3 regions of the Nitratidesulfovibrio sp. HK-II genome follow, and region 3 is predicted to be linked to each of the others. Evidence: predicted binding sites of a transcription regulator. Region 3 holds the regulator's gene; each other region holds the start of a gene.
The links. The regulator sigma-54, encoded in region 3, starts transcription at its own class of promoters, with help from an activator protein. The targets are predictions, from matches to a motif close to CTGGCACGGNNNNTGCTT.
Positions count from the first base shown of each region.

Region 1: the regulator sigma-54 is predicted to act here: its motif matches at 1,805-1,822, upstream of gabT (4-aminobutyrate--2-oxoglutarate transaminase).
Region 2: the regulator sigma-54 is predicted to act here: its motif matches at 1,746-1,763, upstream of flgF (flagellar basal-body rod protein FlgF).

Region 1 is NZ_AP036014.1:1,672,318-1,675,696, reverse strand. It holds gene RVX_RS06740 (NAD-dependent succinate-semialdehyde dehydrogenase) at 1-423, opposite strand, end outside; gene gabT (4-aminobutyrate--2-oxoglutarate transaminase) at 420-1,742, opposite strand; gene RVX_RS06730 (sigma-54 interaction domain-containing protein) at 2,242-3,379, opposite strand, start outside.
Region 2 is NZ_AP036014.1:602,318-605,696, forward strand. It holds gene nusA (transcription termination factor NusA) at 1-653, opposite strand, end outside; gene rimP (ribosome maturation factor RimP) at 677-1,357, opposite strand; gene flgF (flagellar basal-body rod protein FlgF) at 1,808-2,587, shown strand; gene flgG (flagellar basal-body rod protein FlgG) at 2,885-3,379, shown strand, end outside.
Region 3 is NZ_AP036014.1:1,950,281-1,953,659, forward strand. It holds gene lptB (LPS export ABC transporter ATP-binding protein) at 1-552, shown strand, start outside; gene rpoN (RNA polymerase factor sigma-54) at 828-2,264, shown strand; gene hpf (ribosome hibernation-promoting factor, HPF/YfiA family) at 2,377-2,922, shown strand; gene RVX_RS07880 (PTS sugar transporter subunit IIA) at 2,932-3,379, shown strand, end outside.

The sequences.
Region 1 (3,379 bases), 280 kb from region 3:
GGCGATGCGGAACACCTGCCACAGCGGGAAGTTCCACGGCATCACCGCCAGAATCACCCCCAGCGGCTCGTAGGCGATGTAGGAACGGGTCGCGTCGCTGGGCAGGGGCACGGGGGCCAGGAAGGCGGCGGCGTTGTCGGCGTAGTAGTCGCACACGGCGGCGCACTTGACGGCCTCGCCCTCGCCCAGGCTGACGGGCTTGCCCATCTCGTCGGCCATGATGCGGGCCAGACGGGAGGCGTCGCGGCGCAGAATCTCCGCCGCACCGCGCAGCACGGCGGTGCGCTGTTCCAGTGCGGCGGCGCGCCAGTGCCGCCATGCCGCGCCCGCGTGGTCCAGTGCCGCGCGGGTGGCCTCGGGCGTCCATTCCTCGAAGGTGGCGAGGGTTTCGCCGGTGGTGGGGCTGATGGAAGCGATGGTCATGCGGCCCCCTGGCCCTTGCCGCCGAAGGTTTCGGCCAGGGCGTCGCGCAGGATGGCGAGGCCGCGCGCCAGTTCATCGTCGCCGATGACCAGCGGCATCAGCATGCGCAGCACGTTTCCGTGGTGGCCGCAGGAAAGGATGAGCAAGCCCTTTTCCAGGCAACGCGCCACGATGGCCTTGGTCTCCGCCCCGGCGGGCTCGCGGGTGGCGCGGTCACGCACCAGTTCCAGCGCCAGCATGGGGCCAAGGCCGCGAATGTCGCCAATGCAGTCCATCTCGCCCGCCCACGCGGTGAAGATGGCCCGCAGCGAATCCCCAAGGGCGCGGCCCCTTTCCAGCAACCGTTCCTTCTCGAACACGTCCAATACGGCCAGGCCCGCGGCGCAGGACACCGGGTTGCCGCCATAGGTGCCGCCAAGGCCGCCGGGATCGGGGGCATCCATCAGCTCTGCCCGGCCCACCACGGCGGAAATGGGCATGCCGCCGCCAAGGCTCTTGGCCACCAGGGTGATGTCCGCCGCCACGCCGTGCTGCTCCATGGCGAACATGGTGCCGGTGCGGCCGACGCCGGTCTGGATTTCATCGGAAATGAAGACGATGCCATGCTTGTGGCAGAGTTCCATGAGCCGCTTGAAGTAGCCGGGCGGGGGAACGATGAAGCCGCCCTCTCCGGTCAGCGGTTCCACGATCATGCAGGCCACCTGGTCCGGGGCCACGTGGTCGATGAAGAAGCTTTCCAGGTGTTCGGCGCAGGCCAGCCCGCATTCGGGGTGGGTGCGACCCATGGGGCAGCGGTAACAGTAGGCGTAGGGCATGCGGTACACTTCGGGGGCGAAGGGACCGAAGCCGCGCTTGTAGTTGTTGACCTTGCTGGTCAGGCTCATGGCCAGCAGGGTGCGGCCGTGGAAGCCGGTCTCGAAGGCGATGACGCCCTGCCGCCCCGTGGCGCGCCGGGCGATCTTGACGGCGTTTTCCACGGCCTCGGCGCCGCTGTTCAGGAACAGGGTCTTCTTGGGGAAGTCGCCGGGGGTCAGCGCGGCAAGGCGCTCGGCAAGGGCCACGTACGGCTCGTACATGGCGATGTGAAAGCAGGAGTGCAGCAGCTTTCCGGCCTGGTCGCGCACGGCGGCCACCACGTCCGGGTGGCAATGCCCCACGTTGTTGACGCCGATGCCGCCGACGAAATCGATGTATTCGCGACCTTCAACGTCGCGGATAACCGCACCCGAAGCGGATGCGGCGAAACAGTCGCAGAGGTTCCCGACCCCACGCGGGACGGCGGTGCGACGACGCTCCAGGAGAGAAGAGGAAGTGGACATGGATGGTGCCGCCTGTTTCGCAGAATTGCCCCCCCGCCAGCGCAAGGGGGATGACTGCGTAAAAGCAAGCAGCGGGCCAACAGAAAAATATCTTTATATTTTATACTTTTGCAGAGAAGCACCACAAGGATCAAAACCGTTATGATTCTATATTGAATCAATAACGCACATAATATAGCTATCTTACATGATATTATAATGATTCCCTATTGAATCAAAACAACACGGTTACATAAACGTAATTTTCTAAAATAGTGCCGTGCCCTTTACCGCAGCAGAGACAAGCAGTGACGCTCAAAAACTTGAAACTGTGAAGATAAAATGTTTTATTTTAGAGTGTTACCATGTATATTTTTAAAATTACAAAAATGTTCCTTTTGAAGGCTTGGCTTGGCAAATTCACGCTTCTGCATGGCATGGGCTCCTACGCCTGCAAAGCACACCATGCTGACGCATGTTTTTTCAGCATGTTATGGATAGCTCAAAATAAACAAAATCGTCATTTCCGACCAACTCGCACTCCGGGCCTTTCCTTTCCGCGCTCCGGCAGACGCACGCCGTGGCGGGCCATCTTGCGCACCACCGTGGGCTGGCTGACGCCCAGGTATTCCGCCATCTGCCGGGTGGTACGGCAACGCGCGGCGGCCTTGAGCAGCAGTTCCCGCTCCACCGCCGCCAGCTCCTCCTCCAGCCCAACCGCGCCCCCGGCGGCCCCTGCGAAGGACGGCCGGGCGCCCAGCGTTTCGGCCAGCACCGCGTCCAGTTGGTCCCCCTCGGCAATGACCACGGCCTTCTTGAGCAGGTTGGACAGTTCGCGCACATTGCCGGGGAAGGGATGCGCCTGCAGCAGGCTCATGGAAACCGGGGTCAGCCGCTTGCTGGTGCGGAATTCGCCGTTCAGGCGGTCCAGTTCGCGCTGGGCCAGGGCCAGCATGTCCTCCGGCCGTTCGCGCAGCGGGGGGATGCGCACCACGTAGGTGGACAGGCGGTAGTACAGGTCCTGCCGAAAACGACGCCCGGCGGCTTCCCGTTCCAGGTCGCGGTTGGTGGCGGTGACGATGGTGCAGTCCACGGAGCGCGGTTCGCGTCCGCCAAGCGGGTAATATTCACGCTCGTCCAGGCATTTCAGCAATTTGGCCTGCACTTCCTGGGGCATGTCGCCCACCTCGTCCAGAAAGAAGGTGCCGCCGCGCGCCAGTTCCAGCAGCCCGGCCCGCGCCTCTTGCGCGCCGCTGAAGGCCCCGCGCTCGTAGCCGAACAGTTCGGCCTCGAACAACGCGGGCGGCAGCGCGGCGCAGTTCACCTGGATGAACGGCCCCTCGGCGCGCGGCCCGTGCCGGTGCAGAAACTTGGCCAGCAGCCCCTTGCCGGTGCCCGATTCGCCCAGGATGAGCACCTCGGGCGCATCCAGCCGGGCCAGCTTCAGGCAGATGGACAGCACCTGGCGCATCTCCTTGCTTTCCGCCACGATGTCCCGGTCCGCCAGTTCCAGCAGCTTGAGTTCGGTCAGTTCCTCTTCTGCCTTGCGGAAGGCGCGGCGGGTTTCCTCCATGGTGTCGCGCATGTTGCGCAGGTCGGTCACGTCGCGCTCGTGCACCACCACCAAGGAAATTTCACCGGCCTCGTCGAACACGGGA
Region 2 (3,379 bases), 1.3 Mb from region 3:
CCGTCGTCCACCTCGGGCACTTCGCGGCGGAACAGGGCGGCCATGTAGTCGCGGTGCGCGCGCGAGACGATGACCTGCGGCCCGCGTCCTTCCTTGCGCACGTCGATGAGGATGGCCTGCACCCGGTCGCCGCGCTTGTAGTGCTCGCGCGGGATCTGTTCTTCCTTGGGCAGCAGCGCCTCGGTGCGGCCAAGGTTGATGATCCACCCGGCCTTGTCGCGGCGCTGGATGATGCCGCTGACGATCTCGCCACGGCGGTCCTTGTATTCTTCGTAGATGATCTCCTGCTCCGCGTCGCGCATGCGCTGGATGATCACCTGCTTGGCCGACTGGGCGGCAATGCGGCCAAGGTCCTCGATCTTCACGCGAAAGCCCATTTCGTCGTCCAGCTGTACGCTGGGGTCGTGGGTGCGCGCGTCCTCGAGCGAAATTTCGCTGTTGGGGTTCTCGACCTCTTTCACGACGATCTTGAACTGGTAGACGTCGATCTCGCCGGTCTCGTCGTTGTAGCTGACTTCGGCGTCCATCTCGTCGCCGAACTTGCGGGCGACGGAAGTGCGGACCGCTTCTTCCAGCGTGTCGATCAGCATGTCGCGGTCAAGGCCCTTGTCCTTGCTGATCTGGTCGATGGCCTTCTTGAGTTCCAGGCTCATGGGTACTCCTCCGGATCGGTGGCCTAGTCCGTGGTGTCGTCGTGCGGCGCGCCGCCCCGTGCGGGCTTTTTCGGCTGCGCCTTCTTGCGCGGGCCGGTCTTGCCGCCGGGCTGGGGCCGGGTCGTGTCGGGAAAGATGTGGACGAGGTGCGCCTTCTTCACGTCCTCCCACGCCACGGAAAGGGGGGCGGGGGCTGCGTCGGGGCTGGGCGCGGCATCGGGCAGGAAGGTGAGGGTGTCGCCTTCCACCCGCACGATGTCGCCCCGGAACTTGCGGCGGCCCGGCCATTCCGGGTGGGGCAGCGCAAGGGTGAGTTCAATGGTGCGCCCCGCGTAGGGGGCCATCTGGGCGGCCTCGAAGAAGGGCCGTTCGAGCCCGGGCGAGGACACTTCAAGCACGTAGGCGTCGCGGATGACGTCTTCCACTTCCAGGGCAAGGCCAAGCTGGCGCGAGAGGCGGGCGCACTGGTCTATCGTGACACCCTCGGGTGTGGCACCTTCCGGGGTGACACCTTCGGTGGTGACGCCTTCGTCGTCGGACCGTTCGGCCCCGGCCAGGGGCGCGCCCGGCTTCGCGTCCACGTACACGCGCACCACCATGCGGCCCCCGACAAGTATCTCGATGCCCCACAGGGCAATGCCCAAGGCGTCGGCAAGGGGCGTGGCGATGGCGGCGACGGCGTCGCGAAGGGGATGCATGCTCATTCGTCGTTGTGTTCCGTTGTCGTGGGCGGCGGGGCCGCAGCAAAAAAAAAGGGGGCCGAAAGGCCACCCGGAATGGCCGCGTACGGCCCTCAGGATGTCGAAGCGGCGTTGCCGTGGAGCGGTAAGGCGTGGCGCTCCGTGAAGCGATTCCAGGGGAATATCGGCAGCCGCTTCTGTCAAGACGTGAGTGTATAGTATGGAACCGGAGGCCTGTCAACACGCGGCGGTGCGCAACGCGGTCCGCCCGCTGTATATCCTGATCGTCCCGCGCCGGGCGCGGGCGACCGCGCGGGGCGGGACAGCGTCGTGGTTCCGTCGGTGATGCCCCGCGCGAAGGTCCCGCGAGAGCCTGACGAGCGTCGCGCCGCACCGGCATGGTTGAAGTTTCCTGGCATGGCCCCTGGTTTGCATTGCCTTTGGCGCGGGTACCATGCCCGCAAGGAGGCACGCATGCAGGAAGGCATGTTGTCGAGCCTGTTCGGCGCGCTCACCAACGAGCACCGCATGAACAACATCTCGAACAATCTCGCGAACGTGAATACGACGGGCTACAAGCGCGACGTCATATCCTTCAAGGATACCATGCAATTGTTCGCCCATGATCAGATCATGGAGCCCATCGCCAACGTGCGCTCGAAAAAGCTCTTTCCAGAGCCGCTGCACGTGGCCCGGCCCCGCATTGCCGTGGCCCACACCGAATTCGAGCAGGGCAGCATGCGCTACACCGGCAACCCGCTGGACGTGGCCATCTCTGGCAATGCCTTTTTCAAGGTGCGCACGCCCGAAGGCGAATTCTACACCCGCAACGGCAATTTCCTGCAGACCGCCGACGGCCAGTTGGTGACGCCCATGGGCCACGCGGTGCAGGGCGACGGCGGCGACATCGCCCTGCCGCCCGGCGAGCAGGTGGAAATTTCCGACGACGGGCAGATATTCGCGGGCGGCGTGCAGGTGGGGCAGCTGAACCTGGTCACCGTGAACGACCTGACCGCCCTGGAAAAGCTGGGGGGCAGCATGTACCGGCTGCGGCCGGGCTCCACAGCGGGCGAGGTGCCCGCCGAGAAGGCCTACGTGGCGCAGGGCTACCTGGAGGCGTCCAACGTCGAGGTGGTTTCCGAAATGGTGAACATGATCGAAGCCCAGCGCCAGTTCGAGGCCTACCAGAAGGTGATGCAGACCTCGGATTCCATAGACCGGGAGGCCACGCAGAAGGTGGGCAAGAAAGTCTGACGGGTGCGCCATGAGTGTCTTTTTGCCCTCTGCCTTCGTCAGAAGGGCTTTTTACTCCGGTCAAATACCATCAAAGTATATTCCCTTCATAAAAAGCCATTCTTCCTCGGCAGAGAACAAAAATCCTACTCACGCCGCCACCCGTCGAAGAAGCGCACCGCCATTCCCACTGACAACCGCCGCCGCGCGGGCATGCGTGGCCGGTGCATCCGGCATCCGGTTTGCAAACACCTGGCTGGCGGGCAAGCACCGCCGGACAACTGACGGAACCAAACTCCTCGCAAGGAGACAACAGCCATGATGCGTTCTCTCTGGACGGCCGCCACCGGCATGGTGGCCCAGCAGCTCAACATCGACGTGATCTCCAACAACCTCGCCAACGTGAACACCACGAGCTTCAAGAAAAGCCGCGCGGAGTTCGAGGACCTCATGTACCAGAACATGCGCATCGCCGGTTCCGCCACGGAAGGCGACAACCGCATTCCCACCGGCATCCAGGTGGGCATGGGCGTGCGCCCCACCACGGTGCACAAGTTCTTCACCCAGGGCGACTATTCCAACACCGGCAACTCGCTGGACCTCGCCATCGAAGGCGACGGCTTTTTCCTGGTGCAGGTGAACGGCGAGGACGCCTACACCCGCGCCGGGGCGTTCAAGCTGAACCAGGACGGGGTGGTGGTGACCGCCAACGGCTACACCCTGCAGCCCGAATTCACGGTGCCCGCCGAAACCAAGAACATCACGGTGACGGAAAACGGGCACATCTCGGCGCTGGACAGCAATGGGGCTGAA
Region 3 (3,379 bases):
GGGCGCGTGGAGCTTGACGGCCGCGACATCGCCGACTGGCCCCTGCACGAGCGGGCCCGGGTGGGGTTGAGCTATCTGCCGCAGGAAAGTTCCATCTTTCGTCGGCTCACGGTGCGCCAGAATCTTCAGATCATCCTTGAGCACACCGGGCTTTCCAGGGCCAGGCAGCAGGAGCGGTCGGACATGCTGATGGCCGACTTCGGCATCAGCCATCTGGCGGATTCCGTGGCCATGCACCTGTCCGGCGGCGAGCGGCGGCGGCTGGAGATCGCGCGGTCCATGATCCGCGAGCCCAAGTTCATCCTGCTGGACGAACCGTTCGCGGGCATCGACCCGCTGGCGGTGGACGACATCCAGCAACTGATCACCGGCCTGCGCGACCGGGGCATCGGTGTGCTCATCTCCGACCACAACGTGCGGGAAACCCTGCATATCTGCGACAGGGCCTACCTGGTCCACCAGGGCGAAGTGATCCTGGAGGGCACCCCCGCGCACATCGTGGACAACCCGCGCGCGCGCGACGTGTATCTGGGCGAGGGATTCTCGCTCTAGCTCCATTTGCATTTTTGCCGCATTCACGGCGCCTTCCGCATCGCGGGGGGCGCCTTTTTCGTGCCTGCCGCCGGGGTGCGGGGCATCCCTCCGGGGGTATCCGGCGAAATGGCGACAGCGGTTGCATACTTTTTGCTTCTATGGCATGGTTTCCCTAACCTCTTGGGGAAGGGAACACATTTCCACAGTGGGCCGTTTCTTGCTTGACGTCGCACCCCGCGTTGCGTCGTCATCTTGCTCGCCCTCAACGTTTGGTGCATAGGGGTCGTCCACGCATGGCATTGGAACTCAGGCAACAGCTCAAGCTCACCCAGCAATTGGTGATGACGCCGCAACTGCAACAGGCCATCCGGCTGCTGCAGCTTTCGCGGCTTGAGCTTGTCGAGACGGTGCAGCAGGAGCTGCTGGAAAACCCGTTCCTGGAGGAAGCGCAGGACGAGGGGCCGCAGTCCGAAGCCCCCGACCAGCGGGACGCCGCCCCCGAAGCGGCGGCGGATGTCGCCTACGACCGCGATATTGCCCGCGAGGCCGACTGGGAGGATTACCTGGGCGATTTCGCCAGCACCAGCCGCCAGTCAACGGTGCGCGAATCGGAAATGCCCGAGGAGATGACCTCGTTCGAGGCGCGCTACGCCGCAAAGCCCTCGCTGGAAGGGCACCTGATGTGGCAGTTGCGCCTTTCCGCGCTCACCGAGCGCCAGAAGGACATCGGCGAGGTGATCATCGGCAACATCGCCTCGTCGGGCTACCTGCATGCGACCATCGACGAGATCGCCGAAATGGCGGGCGTGGCCCCCGGCGAGGTGGAGCCGGTGCTGCACGCCCTGCAGCGCTTCGACCCCGTGGGGGTGGCCGCGCGCACCGCGCAGGAATGCCTGCTGGTGCAGATAGAGATGCTGGGCTACACGCGCGACAAGGTGCTGGTGGAACTGGTGCGCGACCACCTGGAAGACCTTGAGAAGCGGCGCTACAAGCCGCTCTTGCGCAAGTTCCGCCTGACCATGGAGGACCTCAAGGAGTACCTGGACCTCATCCAGACCCTGGACCCCATGCCCGGCGCCAGCTACGGCGGCGGCGACCCGCAGTTCGTCAGCCCCGACGTGTTCGTCTACAAGTACGACGACGATTTCATCATCATGCTCAATGAGGACGGCCTGCCGCACCTGCAATTGAGCACCATGTACGAGCGCTCTGCCGCTGCGGCGGCCTCGGCGGGCGAGCGCGAATATTTCCAGGAAAAGATGCGCTCGGCCTCGTGGCTTATCAAGAGCCTGTACCAGCGCCAGCGTACGCTGTACAAGGTGGTGGAATCCATCGTGAAGTATCAGCGTGGCTTTTTCGAGGACGGGGTTTCGCGCCTGAAGCCGCTCATCCTGAAGGACATCGCCGACGACATCGGCATGCACGAATCCACGGTCAGCCGCATTACCACCAGCAAGTACGTGGCCACGCCGCACGGCATCATGGAGTTGAAGTTCTTCTTCAACAGTGCGCTGGAACTGGACGACGGCAGCCAGGTGGGCTCCGAGAGCGTGAAGGCGCTGATCAAGAAACTGATCGGCGAGGAAGATCCCAAGGAACCCCTGAGCGACGAGCGCATCGGCGAAATTCTGAAGGAACAGCTCAAAGTCAATATTGCCCGCAGGACCGTTGCGAAGTATCGTACTGCCATGGACATTCCCTCCTCTTCCAAGCGGAAGGAACTGTTCTGACGGTCAGAGCCCCGCGCCGGACCAGGCGCAGGGCGGCGCACCCGGCAGGCGCACCCCAGCGTGCGCGCCGCGCGACGCGCGTCGCATTCCCCTCTCACCACTGGAGGAGCGTATGAACATCTCTTTCACCTTCAAGAACTTCGAACCCTCCGACCACCTGAAGAAGTACGCCCGCCGTCGCCTTGAAAAGCTTGGCCGGTTTGTCGGCAAGTCCGCCCTTGAAATGCAGGTGAACCTTTCCGTCGACAAGTTCCGCCACAAGGCTGAAGTGCAGATGACCGGCGACGGGTTCACCCTGTCGGCCGTCGAGCAATCGGAAGACATGTACGCCACCCTCGACCTGGTGCTGGAAAAGCTGGAATCGCAGCTGCGCAAGCAGGTGGAGAAGCAGAAGGACCGCCGCCGCACGGTGCAGTCCGAAAAGCTGGGCAAGGGCATCGACGTGTTCACCTTCGGCACCGTGGGTGAAGGCGACGAACGCACCATCACCGGCACCGACCACTTCGCCCCCAAGCCCATGCACGTGGACGAGGCGGCCATGCAGCTGGACCAGGGCGACAACGAGTTCCTGGTCTTCCTGAACGCCGAAGTGGAGCGCGTGAACATCATCTACCGCCGCCGCAACGGCGACTTCGGCCTTATCGATCCCGTCGTCTAGGCGTCATACATGCGGCTTTCGGACTATCTTCACGATGAACTGATCCTGCCCGAGCTCTCCGCCGGCACCAAGAAGGAGGTGCTGGCGGAACTCGTGCAGGCCGTGGTGCGGCGGCATCCCGAAGTGGATGCCGCCGTTGCGCTGGGCGTGCTGCAGGACCGCGAGGGCCTGGGCACCACGGGCATCGGCGACGGGGTGGCCATTCCCCACGGCAAGCTGGCCACCATCAGCGACATCGTCGTCGCCGTGGGCCGCAGCGTGCCCGGGCTGGACTTCGACGCCCTGGACATGAAACCGTGTCATCTCTTTTTCCTGGTGCTGGCTCCCGAACAGGTGGCGGGCATGCACCTGCGCATCCTGGCCCATATCTCGCGCCTGCTGAAGGACCCGCAGTTCCGCCGCGCCATGCTCGACGCGCCGGACGGGGCGGCCTTCACGGCGCTGATGCGCACCACGT